Regions from separate parts of the Acidiplasma sp. genome, predicted to be linked through region 2. Evidence: riboswitches for the same ligand, from Rfam matches in the RefSeq annotation. Region 2 holds a riboswitch; each other region holds the start of a gene.
The links. Region 2 has a riboswitch for thiamine pyrophosphate ahead of QXW15_RS05350 (MFS transporter). Riboswitches for the same ligand answer to the same signal wherever they lie in the genome.

Region 1: another riboswitch for thiamine pyrophosphate. It lies ahead of QXW15_RS02100 (MFS transporter); the one in region 2 lies ahead of QXW15_RS05350 (MFS transporter).
Region 3: another riboswitch for thiamine pyrophosphate. It lies ahead of QXW15_RS03730 (MFS transporter); the one in region 2 lies ahead of QXW15_RS05350 (MFS transporter).

The regions. Positions count from the first base shown of each region.
Region 1 is NZ_JAVYSZ010000003.1:24,136-32,732, reverse strand. It holds gene ilvC (ketol-acid reductoisomerase) at 1-612, shown strand, start outside; gene QXW15_RS02125 (YidH family protein) at 646-981, opposite strand; gene QXW15_RS02120 (hypothetical protein) at 1,069-1,287, opposite strand; gene QXW15_RS02115 (dihydroorotate dehydrogenase electron transfer subunit) at 1,321-2,058, opposite strand; gene QXW15_RS02110 (dihydroorotate dehydrogenase) at 2,055-2,951, opposite strand; gene QXW15_RS02105 (hypothetical protein) at 3,032-3,448, opposite strand; gene QXW15_RS02100 (MFS transporter) at 3,570-4,790, opposite strand; TPP riboswitch at 4,778-4,879, opposite strand; gene QXW15_RS02095 (universal stress protein) at 5,096-5,911, shown strand; gene QXW15_RS02090 (potassium-transporting ATPase subunit C) at 5,912-6,535, opposite strand; gene kdpB (potassium-transporting ATPase subunit KdpB) at 6,529-8,517, opposite strand; gene QXW15_RS02080 (potassium-transporting ATPase subunit KdpA) at 8,514-8,597, opposite strand, start outside.
Region 2 is NZ_JAVYSZ010000011.1:1,993-10,589, forward strand. It holds gene QXW15_RS05315 (DMT family transporter) at 1-440, shown strand, start outside; gene QXW15_RS05320 (mevalonate-3-kinase) at 502-1,476, shown strand; gene QXW15_RS05325 (preprotein translocase subunit Sec61beta) at 1,531-1,698, shown strand; gene thrC (threonine synthase) at 1,915-2,946, shown strand; gene QXW15_RS05335 (cobyrinate a,c-diamide synthase) at 2,952-4,295, opposite strand; gene QXW15_RS05340 (cobalt-precorrin 5A hydrolase) at 4,282-5,274, opposite strand; gene QXW15_RS05345 (enoyl-CoA hydratase/isomerase family protein) at 5,357-6,094, shown strand; TPP riboswitch at 6,175-6,276, shown strand; gene QXW15_RS05350 (MFS transporter) at 6,299-7,516, shown strand; gene proS (proline--tRNA ligase) at 7,604-8,597, shown strand, end outside.
Region 3 is NZ_JAVYSZ010000006.1:48,136-56,732, reverse strand. It holds gene QXW15_RS03775 (MFS transporter) at 1-673, shown strand, start outside; gene QXW15_RS03770 (FAD-dependent thymidylate synthase) at 680-2,224, opposite strand; gene QXW15_RS03765 (NAD(P)H-binding protein) at 2,405-3,247, shown strand; gene QXW15_RS03760 (GNAT family N-acetyltransferase) at 3,392-3,859, shown strand; gene QXW15_RS03755 (hypothetical protein) at 3,863-4,195, opposite strand; gene QXW15_RS03750 (transposase) at 4,290-5,054, opposite strand; gene QXW15_RS03745 (DUF211 domain-containing protein) at 5,288-5,365, shown strand; gene QXW15_RS03740 (hypothetical protein) at 5,362-5,547, shown strand; gene QXW15_RS03735 (hypothetical protein) at 5,544-5,885, shown strand; TPP riboswitch at 5,912-6,014, shown strand; gene QXW15_RS03730 (MFS transporter) at 6,001-7,221, shown strand; gene QXW15_RS03725 (AIR synthase family protein) at 7,223-8,239, shown strand; partial or broken gene QXW15_RS03720 (IS256 family transposase) at 8,394-8,597, opposite strand, start outside.

The sequences.
Region 1 (8,597 bases), on a different contig from region 2:
CCAAAGGCACCAGGGCCATCTGTAAGGGAATTCTTCGTTAAGGGCGGCGGCGTTCCGGTGCTTGTGGGCGTTCATCAGGATCATTCAGGAAATGCCCTGAACAAGGCCCTGGCCATAGCCAAAGGGCTTGGAGCAACAAAGGCAGGCGTGCTTGAAACATCATTCAGGGAGGAGACAGAGACAGACCTAATGGGTGAGCAGCTTGACCTTGTTGGCGGCCTCACCGCAATGCTCCGGGCAACATTTCAGACCATAGTTGATCTTGGATACCGGCCGGAGATGGCATATTTTGAGGCAATAAATGAGATGAAACTGATCACAGACCAGATATATGATAAGGGGCTTTCAGGCATGCTCAGGGCAGTTTCAGATACTGCAAAGTATGGCGGGCTTACCGTTGGGCCATATATAATTAACGATGAGGTCAAAAAAAGGATGAGGGAGAAGGCCGAAATGATCAGGAGTGGAAAATTTGCCAGTGAATGGATAGAGGAATACGATGAGGGATCAAAACACCTCCAGGCATTAATGGATGACCTTGATAATTCCCTTGAGGAGCAGGTCGGCCGTGAGCTCAGAGAGATCGTTTTAAGGGGCAGGCCGAAGAATTAAACATATTAATTAAAAATTTTTATAATAATATTTTTAAACAATAAATACCAGAAGAAGTATTGCCATGCCAATTATAATGGCTGAAAATACTATTGATTCAACCTTTCTTGAATTTACATTATTATTTTCTATATCCTTTTCATTTGATAGAAATTCATAGAGGCCATAGCCTATGGTAACAATGCCAAGAATTATCATAATCTCCCCGGCTATTAGTGAGTTTCCAATATTATTATATGATGATCTATTTAATATGTGAATAAAAATTTCAAACTTTGAGATTACAAAACCAAAGCCCATGAGTGCTATGCCAGTTCTAACCCATGCAAGGAATGTTCTCTTATTTGCAAGATGGTCGGTTATCCCCATTCTGATTGTATGTTTAAAATACATATAAATTTAATCTTATTTTTTAATAATTATGGATTTTAAATTAATAATATAAAATTTCAATAACTACTCAAGGGTTTCCTGCTCCTCATCACCCTTTGGAAAGGCAATCTGTGACCCGCTGGATTTTATATAGTCAAATAAATTATAATATATCTTCCTCCTGCTTCCGTATTTTGTAAAACTTTTAAAATTGAAGCATAACGAACATTTTGATGTGGATGATTCAAGAAAATAGCATATGCCACCGCGGTTAAAAACACATGACTCCTCCAGTGAGACCATGATATATAATTTTATAATAATATATAAACAATTTTAAAGATAAATCCTTTTTCCGGAAAATGAAAGCCTTGTTCTGCCAAATTCATCCATATTTTTTAAATCTTTAATTGAAAATACAGGGCCGTCCCTGCATACCTGAATGCCGTTGATTGAGCATGAATCGCATATGCCTATACCGCACTTCATTGGACGCTCCAGTGAGAATTCTACCCTGTCTGTTTTGTTTAATAAATAATCATAAACGGATTTCATCATTATCTCCGGGCCGCATACATATATCATATCGAATTCGTTTATATCCATTTGTTTAAGTGCATCAACCGCGAAACCTTTTATTCCAAGTGTTCCATCGTCTGTTACAACATATAAATTTTTAATTCTGTCTGTAAATATCAGATCATTTTTTGTTTTTGCGGATAATATTGCTGAGGTCATGTTATCAACAAGTGGCATTAACGGTGCAATTCCTGTTCCTGCACCTATAATTAGCTTTTTTCCAGTTACACCGGTGAATGGCCTTCCATATGGCCCGCGATAAAAAATTTTTTCTCCCGGCATGAGGTTTGCAATATATTTTGATGGTTCTCCATAAATTTTTACGGTAATTTCAACCGGATTATTTACAGATGAAAAGGATATGGGTATTTCACCTATCCCCGGTGCCCAGATCATAATAAACTGGCCCGGATGTACTGGAGATTCCATGAAAAATCTCAATGAATGCGTGCTTTCATTAATCCTTACATTGCTGTAAACTATGGAATAATTCATGCTATGGCCACCCCTATCATATCATTAATATTACTTATTCCGTTTTTATCCATGTATTCTATTAATCCAGAGTTCAGTTCATTAAATATTTTTATTCCATGCCTGTAAATTGCAGTTCCGATCTGAACTGCAGATGCACCGGCCATAATGTATTCTATGGCATCATTAACATTTTCTATGCCACCAACGCCTATAACTGTCTTTCCGGTCTCCTTTTTTACCTCATAAACGTATCTTATTCCAACAGGCTTAATGCATTTTCCGGATAAACCACCGTATACATTGCTAAGAACAGGTTTTTTCGATGCTATATCTATTTCCATGCCCTTTAATGTGTTTATTAATACAAGCGCATCTGATTTTTCAGCAGCCTTTGCCTCCTCGAGTATATTTGATGTGTTTGGGCTCAGCTTTGAAAAAACCGGTATTTTTACTCTTGACTTAACCTCAGATACTATTTCATAGACAAGGTCAGGATCTGATCCAACCTCCATGCCATAGCCGTTTACATGCGGGCATGATAAATTTAATTCTATGGCAGAAACACCGTATGACTCCATTTTTTTGGCAAGTTCTGAAAATTCAGGGGCGTCCTTTCCAAAAATGCTTCCTATTACAGGCCTTCCGGATTCAAGGGCTATTTTTACCTCATCTTTAAAATTGTCTATGCCGGGGTTTGAAAGGCCAACAGCATTTAAAAATACAGGGTCATTTTCATATATAATTGGAGGATTGTATCCCTGCCTTTCAGATGTTCCGATGGACTTTGTAACCACCGCGGCCGCACCATTTTCTAGAATTCTTTTCATGGTGTAGCCGTTTTCATCCAGAATTCCGGAGGCCAGGATAAAGGGATTCGAAATTTTAATTCCTATATCCACATTTAGATTCATTGCATCCTAATTGTTTAATAATATCTAAAGTATTCCAAAAATAATATTTAAAATAACAAAAATGATTCCCAGATTAAAGATTAAATGAATGAGGATGGGTAATTTTCAAGTTTTATGGAATTTGGCAGATTAAATGGGCCGTAGTTAAAGGCAAGCTTATATGGAAGCATTACCTGTTTATTTGTCAGGTATATATTTCCGCCGTTCTGGCTGAAAAAAACACATGTATCGTTGTAATCATAGTTAATTCCAATGTTCTGCGTGTATGATAAAAAGCTCTGTATCCTTTTATATGTTAGATTATTGTTTATTATAACATATGTGGCCCCGCTGATTATTGTATCCATTAGATCCTCCTCTGTCTGCGGATAGTTCATAACGGTGAGGTCAAAAAATTTGGATAGTTTTTCGTATATTTCCAGGTTTAAAACCCTTTTATGAATTGCATCAAAATCTATTAAAAATAATGATTCAACACCAGATTTAAGTAGATTCATTATATTTGGGTATCCCACTATCTTTTTATTGCTTATTCCAATGCATAACACATTTAAATATTGTATTCATATTAATAAATTTGATTGGATATATAAATACTGTTAAAATAAAAATATGGATTTAAAGAACACTGCTTTTTCTTGTTTCCCTGCCATATTTGTAATAAAGCACAGACCCGATGAAACCTATTAGGTATATTATTAAAAGGTAATAAAGGTAAAAATAAATTGATTTATTAACAAGCAAAAACACTGAAATTATGTATATAAAGTATCCAACAGTCCTTACGCTACCAATGCCGGTGCCGCGGTGCAGCGTTTCAAAGTTTTCAGGCTCCAGCATCTCCCTTGATGCCCAGCCAAGCTCGCCGAATATGCCGCTTACAGCTATCATAAATATAAGTATATATATGTTTGACAGAACAAATTTTATGAAGATTAAAAGCAAAATCCATATAATAAACATGCCGGTATAGCCCAGCAGTGATACAATTTTTCTTCTGGATTTACCGATGTAAATTCCACCTATTAAACCGGTTAATGTCCCGCCAAGTGTTGAGCCAAATATTATAAGAGATGAGTACTGCGGAAATTCAAATGGGCCAAGAACAAGGCTTGAAAAGGCAAAGCCAACAACAATGGTTATTGCTATGAATGATAATGATAAAAATTTTATGGAGTTTGAAAAATTAATTTTAACCCTCTGTTTTTCTGTATTTTTATTTAAATAATCCCAACGTATGCTCTCTTTTAATTTTAGCCTTGCGATTAATGATATAAAAAATCCTGAAATTGCAATTATTAGAAGAGATAGTTTATCAGCATAAACAGAGTCTGGTATAAATAAAAAAATTGCAGCCATAACAACTATGGAAACATTTGCCACATTTGATGTTTCAACCAGCACCGCCCCACGGTATTTCAGGGGTATAAGCTCTGATAAATATGATAATGATATTGTTTCATCCCCTCCAAGCCCAAATTCTGCAGTAAAAACAGATAATATTATAAGGTAGGGATTTTTAATGAGTGCAATGGCAAGAAGACCGGCAGATGTTAAAAATACTGTTAAGAGAAATAATTTTTTCCTGCCGTACCTGTCAGAAATATATCCCAAAAGAAAGTTTCCTGATAGCAGTCCTGATGGTGATGATAATATAATGTATTCATCAAAATATTTTGGTATAAAAGGCCATGTTGTTATTAAAGGTGCTATGCTTAAGACAACGCCCCATATAAAAAATGTTGATATCATTGTTGTCAGTATGAGTGAATCATGTTTATTCCAATGGTGATAATCCAAACTTTTCCTTATATCATTATAACCAGCATCCTCATACATAACATCCCTCCGCCGGCATTACCCGGATCAGGTTCCAAGGGTCGATCCCAATCCTCTCAGCCAATTTAATGGCTCCCCTTACAATTTAAAATGAAAACAATTATTTATAGTTTTGTGTTGTAAAAAATATCATTTGATTTTATGAAATTCCAACATTATCAAAATTCTGTACCTGAGATAAACACTCACAATTTATATATATTAATTAATATATTCATATAATAATTTATTATATGTGTTAATCATTGTCATTTTTACACACATATTAATAGAAATTATTATATGCGCATAACATATAATAGATTATGTTTGAGGCATCCAGATCATATTTTTTGAAAACAGATCATATACTGGTACCTATGTTTAGGGGTATAAATTCCATTAAGGCGCTTAAGATGTCATATGATATTGCTGAGTATAATAACTCTGAGATTACAGCAATAACAGTAAGGGAAAAAAATGATAGCATAGAATGGTCAAACAGTGTTACACTTGTAACAAATGCATATAAGGATGGAAAAAGGCGTGGCCTGAAGGTAATACCAAAAATAACCACAAGCGATAATGTAAGGTCCGGGCTATTAAAGGAGGCGTCATCGCATTATTACGACATGCTTTTAATGGCCACACATAAAAGGGCAATGCTTTCAGGTTCTATTTTTGGGTCCATTGGTGATTACATACTTAAAAACATAGATATACCGGTGGCACTGCTAAGCATAAGCGAGCGTGAATACCCGTATAAAAAAATACTTTTGCCTGTTGCAGAGTCCATAAACACCAGGGCTGCAGTGTATTTTGGTATTGAGCTTGCAAAGATTAACCATGCAAAAATAATTATTTTTGATTTAAGAAAATACGATAAAAGGAGAACACATGGATTTAAAAACCTCTTTGATGGCATAGGAGATATAGCAAAAAATGGTATAGATATTAAAATAGAAAAATCGGGAGAAAAATCTGGAATAAAAACAGAGATAGATTCGATTATACTTAACGAGGACCCTGACTGCGTTGTTATTGGTGCAAGGTCACCGGCAAATGAGAGAATAAGAATAAATTCTGATATAAAGTATATATCAAAGGATCAGAGGGTTGATACATTATTAATAAAAAAATAATCAATGAACATTCACATAAATATTGTTCTGTTTCAGGTAATTTAGTATCTGCATGTTGAGCTGCACAACGTTTACATAGTATGTTCCAAATACCGGGAAGTTCCTCTGCTTATCCTTATTTATTATGCCATTTAGGAATGATTCTATTGAAGAAATACTTAAATTGCCACCGCTTAAATTGCTGATGCTGACCGCAATTCTGTGAACCTGAAGCGTTGCACCCTTTAATGGAATTGCATAGCCAACACCGGATCCGGAATATGTGATCATGGCATAAGGTATCTGTGATGCATTGACATGGTTCCTTTCCTCAAATTCCTTTAGATATTTTTCACTTAATTCAAGTGTTGTTTTATTGCTTAATGATGTTGAGTACGATCCGCTGGATGAAATGTTATCATTCACTGCAGATGGCCTTGGCTGGAAGAAATATGACTCATTGAATGCCTCTGTCAAAAGATATGAATCAACTATTTTTCCATCGTATTTCACTGGATGCCCATTTGAATAGTATGGAAGTGTGCTTTCCGTTATTAATGATGTTACAGCCGGGAATGCAAAACCGGCCACAAACATTATTAATATGGCAAGCGCAAATGCCTTTATAATTCTTAATTTTACCATGCTATGCCTCCTAAACTTAACAATAAATAAATTATGTATATAACAATAAAGGGAAAGACAATGCCACCAAAGCCGTATATTATTATGTTTCTTTTCAGCAGGTCTGATGCACTTGATGGCGAATACTTAACACCCCTTAATGCAAGTGGAACCAGTATTACAATGATTATTGTGTTGAATATAAGCGCCGCTGTAATGGCCCTGAGCGGGTCTGTAAGATCAAGTATGTTCAGGAATCCAAGCTCAGGAAACATGTAAAACATTGCAGGTATTATTACAAAGTATTTTGATATGTCATTGGCAATGCTGAATGTTGTAAGTGATCCCCTTGTAATTAAAATCTGCTTTCCAAGGAAGATTACATCAATAAGTTTTGTTGGCGTGGAGTCCAGATCTATCATGTTTGCAGCATCCTTTGCAGCCTGTGTGCCGGTATTCATGGCCATGGCAACATCTGCCTTTGACAGAGCCGGCGCATCGTTTGTCCCATCACCTATCATTGCCACCATTCTTTCCCTTTCCTTTTCCATGACAACCCTGTTGTACTTATCCTGCGGCTTGCTGTTGGCAATAAAATCGTCTATACCGGCCTCACGTGCAAAATATGCAGCTGTAACCTCATCATCACCGGTGAGCATCACTGTTTCAATGTTCATTTTATGAAGGTCATTTATTCTATCCTTAATTCCTGGTTTTAATATATCATTTAATTCTATAACGCCAAGGAATTTTCCATCTGATGCCACGGGAATGGCGGTGCCACCCTTTAATGATATCTGCTTGCATATTCCATTTATGTACTGATCCTGCAGATTGAGTTTTTCTGATAATGACCTTAAGGAGCCTTTATAGATGTAATGATCACCCTTCCTTATGCCGCTGAAACCGGTCTCTGATGAAAATGGTATGAATTCATAATCCTTAATTTCATCATCATTAACATCTATATTTTCTGATCTTGCCAGCCTGACTATTGATATCCCCTCTATTGTCTCATCATTTAATGACGACATCAGTGCTGCCCGGGCAACATCCCTCTCATCAACGTTCATATTTGGATAAAACTTTACAGCCTCCCTCTCACCCATTGTAATGGTTCCGGTCTTATCAAGTATTATTGTGTCAATATCCCCTGCATTTTCCACCGCCTTTCCACTCTTCGCTATAATATTGTACTGTGACACCTTGTTTATTGCAGCTATGCCTATTGCAGGAAGCAGGCCGCCTATGGTTGTTGGTATTAATGCTATTAATAAAACTATTAAAATATCAATGTTTGGCCTCACACCACTGTAATTTGATATTGAAAATATTGATGCAACAACTATTAGGAATATTAATGTAACCCCGGATAAAAATATGGATAATGCTATTTCATTTGGTGTTCTCTCCCTTACAGAATTCTTTACCATATTTATCATGCTGTCTATAAATGATTCCCCGGGATTTACATTGACCCTAACCGTGATTTCATCTGTTACAAGCATTGTTGAACCTGTGACAGAGTCTCCAACCAGTTTAAGGACCGGTCTGGATTCACCGGTTATATTTGACTCATTAACATATCCTGAGCCCTTTATTACCTCACCATCGGCCGGAATAATTTCATTCTTTCTTACTAAAACTATATCGCCCTTTCTTAATTTATCGGATTCAACAATCTCTATTTTTCCATCCTTGAGTAAATTTGCCTTTGTGGAAACCTTCATTTTTTCAAGTGATTCTGTTATGGCCTTGCTCTGGCTTTCAGATAATGACGTGCTTAAATTTGAGAAGAACACTGTTAAAAATAATAAGACCGTGACAGAAATATAAAAGTCCATGTATACACCTGATGATGGCACATTAAACGATGATGGAAATGCTGCTATAAATATTGATAGCACAAAGGCTATTTCTGTTATAAACATTACAGGGTTCTTAATTTCATTACGTGGGTCAAAACCCTTAAGTGAATTTATTACAATTTCCCTAATGTTCATGGAATCACCAGAAAGTTAAAATCCCTTGCCCAGTCATACAATGTTCCAAGTGAGAAGACAGGTATGTATGACAGCAGGCC
Region 2 (8,597 bases):
TTTTAATTAATATTTACGGTATTATTTTTGGAATGATCTCAGCTGTAACTGCTGCAGCATACATAATAATGTCCGGTAATGTAATCTCAAAAAATGGTAGCAGCTCATCAATAGGCTATGCACTTTTAATTGGTGGAATAGTGACGCTTCCATTTTCATTAAATAAAATGTATTTGTTCGATTCGTATATAAAAGCGGAATTTATTGGTGTTATTTCACTTATTCTCTTTATTGGGATTATTGGCACTGCACTTTCTTTCTGGCTGGTAATTTCATCCAGAGAAAAAATAAGCTCCACAAAAACATCCATCGCTGCGACGATGGAGCCATTTATGGCCGCCATTACATCATCAGCGTTTTTAGATATTTTTTTAAAACCTGTTCAGTACATTGGCTTTGCATTAATCATAATATCAGTAATAATTTCAACAAAGAACTGATTTAAATAAAATTTAAAAATATATTACGAAAATACTTTAAATTTGAAGACAATTAGGTCGCATGGATACAAAATATGTTGAGGCAAGGGCATATCCAACAATAGGCATAATACTTCTGGGTGGCGTTTCAGATGAAATAAACAGACTGCCATTGCATACTACAGCCGGAATAGCCTATACCGGACTAAATAATGAAATATATGTTAAAACTGATTTATATATATCAAAAAATAAAAAGGGAATCGTAAATGGCAAGGATATTGATGTGAATTCTGAAAGATCACCATTTAGGGTAATAGATAAGTACAAACATGAGATTTTAATGCGTGCCGGTGAGGATGATGATATGAATATATCATTTATATCAGAGAATGTTAATGTTCTGAGTGGGAGTTCGGATGCCGGCGCTGCGGCCATAGGTATATGCATAGAATCCATTTTTGAATACAATATAAACATATTTACATTCGAAAATGATCTGCAAAAAATATCAGAAAGTGCAGGCAGAAGCCTATATGGAGGACTAACAATTAATCATGCAAATGGAAAGGAATCACTCACAGACCATATTCTGGATGCAGATGCATTTGATGATTATGTTATTGTGGGATGCCACTTCAGTGATAATAGGCAACCGTCGGATGTTATACATAAAAATATAATTAAACATCCAGAATACCCGGAGAGGGTAAAAAATTCTGAAAAAAAGGCAAAGGAACTTGAGAAATTGGCTCAGGAAAGGGATATAAAAAAGATCTTTGAACTGGCAGAGAATGATACTAATGATTACCACAGACTTTTAAACGATGTTGGTGTCCATATTATAACAGGAGAAATGAAAAATTTCATTGAACGTGTAAAGGAGCTGAAGAATAACTTCTGGAACGCATATATAGTAACCGGTGGTACCAATGTATTTGTGGCTGTTGAAAAGAAAAATATGAATAAGGTGGCTGATGAGGCGAAAAACTTTAATGCAAACCCCGTGTTTCTAAAAGTTGCAGGTCCACCCGAGGTAATTTCAAGGAATTTTTGAAACACTAAAAATTAAATTAGAAAAATTTAAATCCCATCAATTACTTATAAAACTATGGCTAAGGATAACCAGAATGAAAATTTTCAGTCTGGGGCAGGTTTAATACGTTACTTTAATGAGGAGGAGATTAAGGGTCCAGCTCTTGATCCAAAGCTTATAATATACATAGCAATTGCCATGGCAGTTATAGTTGAGCTTGCAAGGGTATTCTGGCCCGTTTAAATTTGAATATTTTAAGCATTTAAATAGATAATATTAATAGCAATGCAAAACTATTTTATATTTATAAATATTAACCCTTAGATGCCATATTCTATATTAAAATGCCCTGTTTGCGGCAGTGAGTATCAAATTGATAGAAATAGCTATATTTGTGATAAATGTGGTAATATTCTAGATGTTATCCAGAGAGATATTACAAATTTTAAAATAACGTCCATGAAAGGTGTCTGGAAATATAAAGAAATTGTTCACCCCGGGCTTAATAACAATCAAATTATTACAAAAATGGAGGGCGATACAAATATCTATCACCATCTGAAATTATCCGAATACTCGGGAATTAAAAATATTTATATGAAACATGAGGGTGAAAATCCAACAGGTTCATTTAAGGACCGTGGTATGACAGTTGCAGTTTCTGAGGCAATAAGGCAGGGCTTTAAAAAAACATTATGCGCCTCAACAGGCAATACATCCGCATCTGCAGCAAGCTACAGCGCATATGCCGGAATAGACAGCTATGTGTTTATACCAAGCAAAAAGATATCAAAAAATAAACTGCTTCAGGCATATTCTTATGGTGCAAACATAGTAAACATAGATGGTGATTTTGATACTGCCATGTCCAACCTCCGGGAAACACTAAAAAAAAGATCTGATTTTTATGTTTTGAACTCCCTTAATCCATGGAGAATTGAGGGCCAGAAGACAATCATATATGAAATAATGGAAAAAATGAGGCCTGATTTTATATCATTTCCTGCAGGAAATCTTGGGAACACATCAGCATTTGGGAAGGCACTCATAGAAATGAGGGAAATGGATATGATAGATTATGTTCCAAGGCTTATAGCGGTGCAGGCCGAGGGGGCAAGCCCGTTCTACAATTACATAAACAACCATGAGGAAACACTTCACCCCGTAAGGGCGGAAACGGTTGCAAGTGCCATAAAAATAGGAAATCCGGTGAATTATATTAAGGCAAAAAGGTCCATAGAATTCTCACATGGCATTGTTGAAAGGGTAAGCGATGCTGAAATACTTGAGGCAAAGAAAATTATAGACCGTGCGGGTATTGGCTGCGAATCAGCATCGGCAACATCACTTGCAGGTGTTAAAAAACTTCGGGAAAAGGGGTTTCTTGACGCATCAGATACTGTTGTGGGCATACTTACAGGGAATCTGCTTAAAGAATTAAATACGGACGTTCAAATTAACATGCTTACAATAGATCAGGTAATGTCCTGATCTTATTACCTTTTATGATATTTATGGCACGATGATACAAATCTTTCAGGAATTTTTTTATTTGACGGGAAGTAAAGGTGTGAATATCCTGCCAGAATATTTTCGGTATAAAAGCCATCCGGACCTGAACTGGTATTATAGGCATAATTATTTTCCACATTGTATTTTATTTTTGAATAGTGGAATTCATGACCCCGTATTTTATAACCCTTTTTAAAGAGTATGTTGTCCGATAATGATTCAACAGTGCGGTATCCAAGAACAAGTTTATCCATATAAATATCAGAGTCTATTATGCCGGCCATGAAATGCCTCTGATTATTATATTCTATTGACTTTGATAAATACATGTAGCCTCCACATTCTGCAAAAATTGGCATGCCATCATTACCAAGCTTTTTAATTTCCTTTAATACAGTTTTATTTTTTTCCAGATCGCTGGCATAAACCTCAGGGAATCCGCCGCCTATGTAAATACCATCCACGTCTGGGATATTTTCTGACTCCATGGGGCTAAAATATTTTATTTCTGCACCATAATGCTCAAGCAGTTTTAGATTTTCATCATAATAAAAATTAAACGCGCGGTCATATGCCACGCCTATGGAGACTTTAATATTTCTGTTCTTTCTTTCTTTTACATTATAATTACCTGAATGAGATTTTTTAGATATTGAAAGAACAGAATTTAAATCCACAGATTTTATAATTTCATTGCCAAGTGATTCCAGATAATCCTTATTCCTGTAACCCTCTATATATGGAATAAGCCCCAGATGCCTTGAACTTAAACTTAAATCATTATTTTTTTTAATACATCCAAGAACCTTTACATTTGATAATGACTCTATTGCCTTTTTAACAATTAAGCAGTGATAATCACTTCCCGCCCTGTTTAAGATTACCCCGGCTATCCTGAAACCCCTGGCCTGGGATTTAAGTCCGTTTATGATTGACGCTGCAGTTCTGGCCATTGATGATATATCTATAACAATAATAACAGGAATTTTTAGTATTGAAGCTATTTCGGCTGTGCTGCCACGTATTGAATTATAATCCTTGCCATCATAGAGCCCCATGACGCCCTCTATTATGGAAATATCATAACCCTGTGATTTCCTGAAAAAAATGTCCCTTACAATGGATCTTGATCCCATCCATGAATCCAGATTATCTGATGGATTTCCTGAAACAAATGACTGGTATCCGGAATCAATATAATCCGGGCCAATTTTAAATGCCTTTACGCTGTATCCCAGTTTTTTAAGTGCGTATATTAATCCCATTGAAACGGTTGTTTTACCAGACCCACTGGATGGTGCAGCCACAATAATGCTATTTATTTTCATATTCAAACACCGATATTACAGCATCCTTAAACTTTTCTGCACGTATAATCTCATTGCCATTATTTGATGCCGCCCTTGCGGCGGCATTGGCAACAGAATAGGCACCGGTATACTTATAAACTGTTTCAGACCTGTAGGAAGAATATTTATTTAATGTATTATTATCAAAGAAGAAAATTCTGGCATTAAGCCATTTTGCAATTTTTTTAATATCATCGTTATCTGACTTTATATCTATTGTTGCAATGGCATAAACCGATGAAATATAAAATCCTTTTTGCTTAAAAACAAATTTAATATGGTCCTTAAGTGAATTAAAATTTGCATACGTTGAGAAGCCTATTCCTATTACAAGAACTTTTGGAACCATAACGACAAAATTTGTGCTTTTCTCCTTAATATATGTGATTATAATCCCGTAATTTTTCCCCCCAGACCCAGAAATGTTTATATGGATGCCTGTTCTGTTTATTAGCCTAAAACCGCCATTATTTATTATTTCAGAGGTTACATATTTAATTCTTGATTTATTCATTATTTTCATTCCGTATTTATATGCAATAACCTCCGGAGACATTACACCGGAAATCTCTGATGCTGTTGTAATTACTGCCTCACCTCCAAGCAGGCCGGAAACATATAATGCAAGGTCATTTGCGCCGCGATGTCCGGATATCATGCTGATTGAAAATTTTCCATTATCATCCACAGATATGATTCTTGGATCGTTAAACTTACTCCTTAAAAATGGCGCAATAATTCTTATGGCAGCACCAAGTGCCATAACCATAATAATGCAATCATAATTATTGAATATGGATTTTATTTCCTTTTTAATATCATCATAACAATGAAAATCCCCAGGATATTTTAACCTGCATGGAACATAAACGTTAGCATGCATGTGATTATTAATTATATCTGCAACCCTAATACCGCTTATTGATGCACATACAATAGCCGTTTTACTGCAATCCACATGCGATTATTAATATCTGGTTAATATGCATTTTTATTGACCTGATAAAAAAATATATAAGTAACTCTTGCTATAAATATTCATGTATAACAACATAGATTTGGTATCAGGCGATGTTTCCATAATTTATTTTAAACGTGAGGAAAAGCTTAATACCCTTACCTTGGACATGGTCAATGATATAAAAAATGCCATGGAGGAGGTAAAGGATACCGCAAGGTGTGTTATAATTGAGGGTAAAAGGAATTTTTCAGCTGGTGCAGATATAAAACAGTTCAGGGATTTAAACCCAATTGATGCATATTCCTTCCATAGAAAATTAAACGAACTTGCATTTTATTTTAGAGATTATAATGTTCCTGTTATATCTGTTTTAAATGGCTATGTGCTTGGTGGCGGCCTTGAACTTTCATTATCCACTGATATAAGGGTGTGCAGTAAAAATGCCCAGCTGGGCCAGCCTGAAATAAACATCGGTGTAAACGCAGGTGCCGGTGGCAATGTAATACTTCCCCATGTCATAGGCAGAAACCGGGCACTTTACATGATACTGACCGGAGAGAAAATAGATGCACAGACAGCTTATAATTTTGGCCTTGTTGACATTATATCAGATGATGCACACAATGAGGCGTTAAGGATTGCCAGCATGATTGCCAAAAAACCTATAGAAACTGTTATATTTGCAAAAAGGGCTGTAAATAAATCATTTATGAATTCAATTAACATTGACATGGATTACGAGGCATCATTATTTGGCCTCCTATTTTCGTCTGGAGAGACAAGAAAAAAAATTAATGAATTTTTCAATAAAAAATAATTACAATTTTAAAATCCCTGAATTAAGGGGTATGGCATAATTAATTAATATTGGAAACATTTATATATTATATATATATTTATTTTTTACCGGGGAGCCATTAAATTGGCTGAGAGGATTGGGATCGACCCGTGGAACCTGATCCGGTCAGAACCGGCGGAGGGAGATGGCTATGGTTGTGTATTTTAAAAAATGGTGGAATTTATGTTAACCCAGAAGCAGAAATACATGCTTCTTTCCAGCTCGTCTGGGTTAACATTTTGGGGGATTGTCGGCACATTAGGACCACTGGCAGCCTCAGGGTCAATCATTGGTGTTCTTCCAAAATCGCTTAAGGTATTCGTGCTTTTGATTGGGCCAATATTTGTTCCATTCGGCAACTTCTTAATGGGGATTCTGTCGGACATACTTGGAAGGAAAAAAATATTCATAATAACAATGGTACTATACAGTGCTGGAATAGTAATAATTTCATTAAGCTATACATTTATTCCACTTGCCATAGGTTTAATGATAGCCGAGTTTGGAGTTGGTGGTGAGGAAATACCTTCATTATCCCTTATATCTGAGGATTCCCCTGTATCACAACGTGCCAAATGGCTTACAATAATAGCTGATTTTGACAATATTGGAAGCGCATTAATTGCGGGTATGTTCCTGATAACCTCAAATACTTTATATGACAGGATTATTTTATTAAGCTCCGCAGCAGTCTTAATAATAATAATGGTTTTCGCAAGAATAAGGCTTCCAGAATCATATAAATGGCTTGAATCCCGTGGCATGGAAAGGGAATCCGAAATGCAGAAATCGGAGCTTTATATAGATACTGAAGGGATAAAACAGAAAAAACCATCCTACAGGTTAAGCTTTTTTGTTCTATTATCCATTGCAATATCCCAATATACCACATTTGGACTTATGGCGTATATTATTGGCCCATATGAATTCCCGGGGGCATACACCGATAACATGATTATTTTTGTTGCACTTGTTGGTGCCTCTGCAGCCGGATTTATAGCAGCACCACTGATTTCATCTGGAAGGAAATTTTTTACACTTTACTCATATTCTATTGGCTTTGCAAGCACAGTTTTAATATACATCCTTGTGCCATATCTTAGGAATTTATATGTATTCTTTCCGTTACTGTTCATAAATATGATGATGAGCGAGTTTGGATGGGCTTCCAGAACCACCCTTGAACCTGAATTATTTCCAACAAAAATGCGCGGAACCTTTATAGGCACGGTAAGGCTTGGCCCAATGATTGTTTATCCAATTCTTGTTTATGCCACAAGTTCCTTCAGCCTTTCACAGTTTATACTCCTGAATGTATTCCTCTGGGGTCTTGGTGCTGTAGGTGCGGCAACGTGGTATGTGCATGGCATAGAAACAAAGAATGTTGATATAAATTATTAACATAAATATTTTTTATTTACCATTTTTATAATAACAGGATTAAAACTGCACAAAAACAATATATAATCATAAATTATAACAGGTAAAATGGAAAACAAAAAAGAGAATTTCAGTGAATGGTACAATGAAATTATTGAGCTCGCCGGGCTTACCGATAAAAGGTATGAAATTAAGGGAATGAATATATGGATGCCCTATGGGCTAAAAATAATGCATTTAATTGATGATATCATTAGAAAATATTCAGATGAAAAAAAATTCCAGGAGGTAAGCTTTCCAGTACTTATATCCAGAAAGCAGCTTGAGGTTGAATTCGAGCATGTTAAGGGATTTGAAAATGAAATTTACTGGGTTACAAAGGGTGGTAAGGACACACTTGATGTGGATCTGGCCCTGAGACCAACCAGTGAATCCGCAATGTATACAATGTTTCCTTTATGGATAAGGTCACATACTGATTTGCCATTTAAAATTTATCAGATAGTTAGTGTTTACAGGTATGAAACAAAGCACACAAGGGCATTTATACGTGTCAGGGAAATACATTTTTATGAGGCACATACCGCGCATAAAGATTATAATGATGCTGAAAAACAGATGAATGAATATCTTGATATATGGAAAAAAATTGCATCAGAACTATGCCTTGAATATTCACTGGATGTAAGGCCTGAATGGGATAAATTTCCCGGTGCAAAATATTCAATAGCCTTTGATACGCCAATGCCGGGATACAGGTCCTTGCAGGTTGGCACAATTCACGAGTATGGCGAAAACTTTGCCAGAAATTACAATATTAAATATCTTGATGAGAATGGCGATCTTAAATATGTTTCACAGACAACGTTCGGACTTAGTGAAAGATTGCTTGCAGCAGTTATTGGAATTCACGGTGACGATAAGGGTTTAATACTTCCATACAGGATTGCACCTGTTCAGATAATTATAGTGCCAATTCCCGGTGAAATATATGATAAAATCCTTGAATACTCCAGAACAATAATGGATGACCTGAAGAATATGGGTTACAGGGTTGATATTGATGAACGCGATTATACACCTGGATACAAGTATAATGATT
Region 3 (8,597 bases), on a different contig from region 2:
TCCCAAAAGGACTGTACTTGGTTTATCATTAATGGCCGGTCAGGCATTCCTTTACAATGCAATATTTTTTACGTATGCTCTTGTGCTTAAGGTGTTCTATGGTATACCGTCTGATGAGATAGGCTATTTCATAATACCATTTGCAGTTGGAAACTTTGTTGGCCCTCTGGTGCTTGGAAAACTTTTTGATACAAGGGGTAGAAAGCTGATGATATCATTCACATACATTTTCTCAGGGGCCCTATTAATGCTAACAGCGTATTTATTTTACATAGGAGTTTTAAATGCAGTAACACAAACACTGCTCTGGTCAATTATCTTCTTTTTTGCCTCTGCAGGGGCATCATCAGCATATTTAACAGTAAGTGAGGTTTTTCCTGTTGAAATGAGGGCAATGGCCATAGCCGTGTTTTATTCAATAGGTACGGGTATAGGTGGTGTGCTTGCACCCTCGCTGTTTGGTATATTAATTGCCTCAAAATCTCCATTCAGCCTATCTATGGGATATTTGCTTGGGGCATCTCTAATGGTTATATCAGGAATTGTGGAGATTTTCCTTGGTGTAAAGGCAGAGAAAAAATCTCTTGAGGATGTGGCAAGACCACTCACCGCAGAGGATATTGAATCATATAATAAAGAACCGGTTAATTACAATAATGAGGAGGCAAATTAAATATATTTATTGAATTTCTTTTTTCTTTGTTTCTTTTTTGAACTCTGCCGGCAGCCGACCAAGCTTATAATCCGACTCATCGACGAATTTTATTAACCTTGAAAGCTGTGGATGTACCCTTTTAACCTCATTATACATTTTCAGTGCAACTGTTCTAAGATCAGGGTGCACCTGTGCATTTGACCTTAATTCAATGAAATATGTGAGTTCATTAAGATTGATATTAAATGCCACAGGGTATCTATATGCATACGGAACAATGTACTGGGCCAGATCGGGGCCATTTTTTTCTTTTATATCAAGATATAAATTTCTAGCTTTTTCCATTAATGTTACATAATCATTTTTTAGGTCTTCTGTTTTATTTATTGTTTCCGGTATATCATATCCATAATAAACGCTTAGTGGTTTTCTGACAATTGACATAAACCTGTGCCTCTGCAGCTCCCTGAATGCACCATAATTTGTATTAACCTGAAATAGATAATTTATTGCCTCAAATGGACGCCCAATTTTATGCCTCCTGTTTTTTCTTATTGAAATGAGATTATTTAATAGCCTTTCCTTTTCCTCCTTTGTTAAATCAATGCTATTGTAATCTCCATAATAGCGGTAAACCATAAGTTTTAAGGCCTTATTTATTGCATTTTCCTCATCCTCATAATCAAGGAGTGAAACGGTATTTATTGATCCAAAGTTCTGCTGTTCCCTGTAACCTATAAGATCACGGGACATATTATACTCTATCTGTTCAATGCCATGTTTTGATGTGGCGTCATCTATGATCTCCGGCATTTCATTTTTTAATTCATTATAAATTAAATCCGCATATTTTAGGCTCTCCTTGGTTTTATACTCACCAAGACGCTCTATTAATGCTATAAATGCCCTACCATTACCAGATACACCAATATTCGTAAGTGTTGATGCCGGCAGAACTAGTCTAATCTCATCCAGTACAGATGATCTTAATGATGACTTATACGCCTTTGTTACTGAATCATCATCAATATTTTTTATCTCTGAATAATTATAAACTTTTCCGCCAATTTCAAAATTAAATTTCTCTATTGGATACATTTCCGAGTATATTTTAATCATATCATCGTATGATTTAGAGTAAAAATCAAAAAGTTCATTGCATAATTCATTGTATTCATTTTCATACTTTTTTATGCCTGCACCATCGGCATCCAGAAAAAGGTAATGGCCATTAACCTTTTTATTATATTTAACATATCTTGATGATTTTTCAAGATATGACAGGCCTATTCTTGATTCTTCTATAATTTTTGATAAAATATTTGAAACATTCTGTATGCCCATCTGTGCAGTTATAAGCTCAGATATTGATTCATCCCCATAATCGAGGAAGATTTTCTTATAAAAATCTATTGCCTTTTCTGGATTATTTTTAAATTCTTTTTCATAAACTGATCTTATATCCAAATTAACTGTTCTACTGTACCTTGACATTAAAGCCCCGCGGTCTATCATTTTTTCTGTTTTTATCAAAAAAACATCACGGTCATTATTTGAGAAATCCTGCATAAAAAGATATATAAACAAAAGATATATATAATTAATGCATGCAGTTTGTATAATATTTAAAATTTTTATTTATACACTTTAAAAAATTGATTTCCCAAAATTTTCAAAGGAATATTATAAATATTGGAATAATTTTCCTATTTTATAAAATATTTTTATATTTCTGCAAGATAAAGGTGTATGAAATTACTTGTAATTGGTGGATCTGGTTTTGTCGGAAGCAATATCATCCAGCAGCTTGATGCAGATGAAAAGGCCTATTTTTCTAGAAATCCGTCTGAAAAACTGGATAAGCTGGGCATAACCTATATAAAAGGCGATATTAGAAATTATGACGATGTTGAAAAGGCGATTGAAAATTATGATGTAATAGTTCATGCAGTTGATGTGCTTATAGAAAAGGAAGAAAAACATGAAGAATTGTCATTAAATGGCATGAAGAATATTGTAAAGGCTGTAAATAAATACCGTAAAAACCAGAAAATAGTATACATTTCAGCAATAAACGCTGATAAGGGAAATACAGATTATTTTAGATATAAAAGACTGGCAGAGGATAATGCCGCCACATTAAAAAACTCTCTTATAATAAGACCATCAACAATGTACGGAAATGGAGATAAATTTACAAAGATGCTTATAGAAGCGGCAAAACAGAAGGTACCATTCCTGCCGAGGAGTGGAAATATGGCACCGGTTTATATAAATGATATGATTACCGTGCTTAAGAATTCACTGGATAAATCAGGGATTATTAATGTATGTACAAGGGAAAGGGTAACATTTGCTGATATGTTTAATACTGTAAGGCTTAAATTGGGATTAAAGCCTGTGAGAGAGGTATCCCCCATAATTTTTAAACCTGTGCTTGGAAGCCTTGAAAAAAGGGGATTATTAACAAGAGAGCAGTTTTACATGCTTGGACTCGATTATTATAAAGAAAATACATCTTTATACAGATATGTCAATGAACCAATGACATATGAAAAATTTATCAGGGATACAGACCTAAATAATTTTTAATGTAATTATATAAACAAATTAAATAATTTTTTTGATGTATTTATAAAATACTTCTAACAATGGCACATGCATTAAAATAAGGAATTCATACTTATTATAGTTAAATAATAATAAAATTATATATTATTTAATAATTATAATATAATGAATATTTCGCCATTAAAAATTGGAGATGAATGCGCTGTAAGGAACGTTGCCGAAATGTCGTGGAAATATGCATATAAAAATATATACACCGATGAATACATTGATTACTGGATTAATAAATATTATGCATTAGATAATATAAAAAATGATATAGAAAAATCAATTAATAATAAAATACTATTTTACGGTCTTTTTGATAATAATTTATTAACAGGATTTATTGAAATAGATAAAATAAATAAAATTATACTAAGGTTTTATTTAATGCCTGATTATATTAAAAAATGCTACGGCACAAAATTGCTTAAAACAGCTGAGGAAATTATTAGGAATGAAAAAATTGAAAAATTAATATTATACGTGAATAAATTAAATTCCATGGCCATATCATTTTATAAAAAACATGGCTTTGAAATAACAGATGAGGATAATGAGGACTATTTAATGGAAAAATACTATAAATAAAACTTATTTGCTTTTTAAATTATCGATAATAACCGATGCATTAAAAATAAAATTGCCTATTTCATCAGGATTTGCATTGTTAAATTTTAATTTATATGGGTATGTTATGTTATTTCCTGTTAATATTATTATATTAACATATTTTTTACTAAAAATTATAAATAATGTGGCTGTTATAAAAAGCAGCAAACTTATCATTCCATTGCGAAGAAACAAAAGAAATAATATGCCCAGAAAAATAAAAAATAATGAAATATTTATGTAGCTTTTTCTTACATTCTCCTGTGAAAAGCCTTTTATTTCATTTAAAGGTAAATATTTCATGGATGAATCCAAATAATCATCTATATTATATAAATAAATAAACCTTTTATCTGTAACTGCAGCCTTTTCATGTGATTTAAATTTATTTTTTAGGGCGTCTCATGTTTTAGCAAACGACGATTTTCATCATCTCCCTTGGTCTATTCCCTGTCTTTATGTTCGATATGATCATGAGGTTGTATGCGATTACCTTCAATCCAACCGCAGTGTCATAATCCCTATTCTTGACATACCATATATTCTCCATATACATTATACCCTCAAGGATGGAGAATGTACGCTCTATCTCCCAATGGAGGGAATGAAGCGGCGAGTATTTTTTCCTGAGATCTATGCCTATTCTTCGGTTTACAGATAATCTCCCCTGTACGATGCCTCTCCTACTATTGGTATCGATCACTGGAGTGGAATGGGTGCTCTCGAATATGTAATCGTATATCTCAGATGTATCGTATGCAGAATCTGCAAGTATATACGAAAAGTTTCTAACAGAATCGACCATCCTATGTGAAAGTTTTGAATCATGTATGTTTCCCTTGGTGACGATCCATTCCATGATGATGAGCGTATCAACGTCAAGTGCCATATGGCATTTTCTTCCATAGGACCATCCCTTGGTTGTCTTTGACCATCCACTGTACGGATCCCTGTAATTACCCCATACCCTTCTCCTCATTGCAGTTGAATATTTGCATGTATGTATCATGAAGGAATCCATGGCTGCGCATTCCTCCATGGAATAGAGGAATGCGATCTCCTGGTTTATCGCATGCAGATCGAACTTACGAGATCTCACTGATAAGGTCTGAAACGATGGTATCTCACGAATCCCCATCATGGCAAGGTATTCTTCATGATTAAGGAGAAACATGCTGGAGGATCTGTACGATATTCCGAATATCTGCAGCAGGATGAGGATCTTAAGGATCTGTCTATATCCGTATACTTCCTCTTCCTGTCATCAAGCGGAATAATATTATCTATGATTTCCATTATCAATGGGATATGCTTCCGCGGCATATCCCAGTATTCTAATTCTGTTAATAATGTTAGATGTTTGTCTGACTATTCTGGAAAAGCGAGACACCCTATTATAATTATCTAATAAAAATAATTGAGGACATGGGCTGTGCAATACATTCAATAGATGAGGTTGTCACCGGCAAGCATTTAATAAAATGATTAAAAAATATTTGTTTCCAATAAGCATAGGATTATCCGACGGTATTATAACAGCATTAATACTCGCATCAGGTGGCATAATAGGAAGCACGCATATAAATTTATATGAGGCATTTAAGATATCCTTTGGTTCATCCTTTGCAGGAACATTTAGCTATTTTATTGCACAGTATGCGGTTTGAATGAGGAATTACATAGAACAGCAGTGCAGCTAAATTTAAAATCAACAGATTATCTTTTAAAGGGGCATTTAGGATCTGGAATATTCATGGAATCACTTATAGGTGCATTGATTGCAGCAGTTTTTGGTTTTCTTGGTGCATTAATACCATTGTCATCGCCATTAATAATAGAAAATAATGTAATAATACCATTGGCATTATCATATATATCGCTTGCAATTCTTGGCCTATTTATAAGCAAAACAACAGCAGGAAGGGCACCATTCTGGATAACAATAATGGTTTTTGTTGGAATAATAGTTACCATAGCAGGTTATTATCTGAAATTAATAGTCTGAACAAAATATTTTTATATTAAATAATAGTATAGTTATTGGGGAGCCATTAAATTGGCTGAGAGGATAGGGATCGACCCATGGAACCTGATCCGGGCAATGCCGGCGGAGGGATATAATGGATTATTATGCAAAGTATTCAGAGCTAAGAAGGGATATTGATAGCCATAGGTGGGGTTATAACGATACATTAATATTAATAACAATGATCTCAACATTTTTTGTCTGGGGTGTTGTTTTAAGCATAGCACCATTAATAACAACATGGCCATTTATACCAAAATATTTTGATGTTTATATAATATTTTCATCGCCTGCGGGTCTTTTATTAGGCAATTTTTTCCTTGGATATATTTCTGACAAATCTGGAAGAAAAAAATTATTTTTATTTACGGTTATTTTAACATCCTTTGGATTAATAGGAATATCATTGCTAAAAAATCCTTATCTTATGATTTTTTTTATTTTTATATCTGAATTCGGCCTTGGCGGCGATGAAACAATATCACTTGCATATTTAAGTGAATTGTTACCGTTGAAGTACCGTGGTGTTGTTTTAATAGAGACCTCAAATGTTGCAAACATATCAATAGTAATAATGGCAGCAATATTTTTATTTATACCATCATCGGTTTACATAGATAAATTTTCATTGTTTACAATAGCAATTTTGGGTTTTATAATATCATTCATTACAAGATTAAAACTAAGTGAAAGCATACGCTGGGACTATTTAAAAAAGCACAATATAAAGGAAAAAATTAAAATAAATTTTAAAAAGATAATTAATTTTATATCATTATCATTTATTGCAATAACAATAGTTGTTGGATTTGCATTTTCAAGCCTTGTTCTCGGCCCATATGAATTTCCTAAATATTCATCATTAATAATATTCGGATCAACAATTGGTGGTACAATAACAGGTATAATAGGCGGTTTTTATATGGGTAAATCAAGAAGAAAGATTGTTTCATTAATAGGATACACGGGAATGTTTATTGTATGGTTAATTGTTTTAATATTTCTTAAATTTATATTATCAAATATATTATATTTAATAATAATGATATCAATAAGCGGTATTTTTGGTGAATTTGGCTGGGCATCAAGGGAAATGCTTGAACCGGAAAACTTTGAAACATCATACCGTGGAATGGGAATAGGAGGTGTAAGAATGGTTGGATATTCAGTTTATATAATATCTGTATTTCTGCTTGCAAACAAAACAATTTATTTTTATTTGTATTATTTGCTTATAATATATTTAATAGGCTTTTTGGGCTCCATAATATATTATATATATGGAAGGGAAACAAAGGATATGAGTGTGATTTAAAATGCTTGGCAAAATAGATATGAATTTTTTTGAGAAATACATAATAAACAGGACCGGCTATGATGATAAAAATGCAATAGTTAAGCCAAAAATGGGTGTTGATGTTGGAATAATAAAAACCGGAGATAAATATATTGCAGTAACAACAGATCCATTATATATAAATCCTGCACTTGGACTAAAAAATGCAGCATGGTTTGCATTGCATATATTATTAAGCGATTTGTATACATCAGGAATAAAAGCAAATTATATGAGCATAGATTTTAATCTTCCAGAAAGCATAAAGGATGATGAATTTAAAATAATATGGGACGAAATAAATAATGAATCATTAAAATACAATTTAAATGTTATAACAGGGCATACAGCAAGATATGAAAACTGCAACTATCCAATGATAGGTGGTGTAACATTAATTGGCATAGGCGATGATTACATAACAACAGAAAATGCGCATGCTGGTGATAAGATAATAATGACAAAAACATGTGCACTGGAGGCATCTGTCCAGCTAGCTTATATTTATGAGGATTATATAATAAAAAATCTTGGTGAAAATGTATTAAAAAATTTAAAAAAAATGTTTTATGATATGTCCTGCATTAATGAGGAGATTTTGGCAATTAATTATGGAATAAAAAATAAAATAACATCAATGCATGACGCAACCGAGGGCGGATTATTAAATGCAATATATGAAATAGGATATGCATCAAACAATGGAATTTTTATAGATAAAAATAAGATAATAATAGATGAAAATGTAAAAAAATTGTGTGATTTATTTAATATAAACCCATTAAGGTCAATAAGTGAGGGGACATTATTAATAACAGTAAAAAATGATTATGCAGACAAATTTTTAAAAATTTTAAATGATAACAATATAAAATCAAGCATAATTGGTGAGGTCAGGAACAAAGATTATGGCATAAAAATCATGGAAAACGATAAATTAACAGATATAATACCAGGAAAGGATGATTTCTGGAAGGCAGTATCATCCATGCATTAATTATTTTTGTGTGTATTATAAATCATACATTTTGGTGGAATTATTCACTGTTTATTATAACTGATTATGGTTATAATTATAATGGTAGAAAAGGATTTTATTATATGAATAATCAAAAGGCAACAAATATAATAAATGCAGTTATGAATTTCTATTATGGTTTAATTGAACATAGATTATTAGATCGTGTACCATATTCTGTGTATTTATAAAGGGTACTTCCTATTGAACATTTCCTTAATCTATCATGGCATTTATAGTATCCGTTCATCTTCCTGAATGCATGCCTGGAATTGAATTCTATTGATTTTAAATAGAATATCTTCATTGCAGAATCCTCATCAGGGAATGATGATAC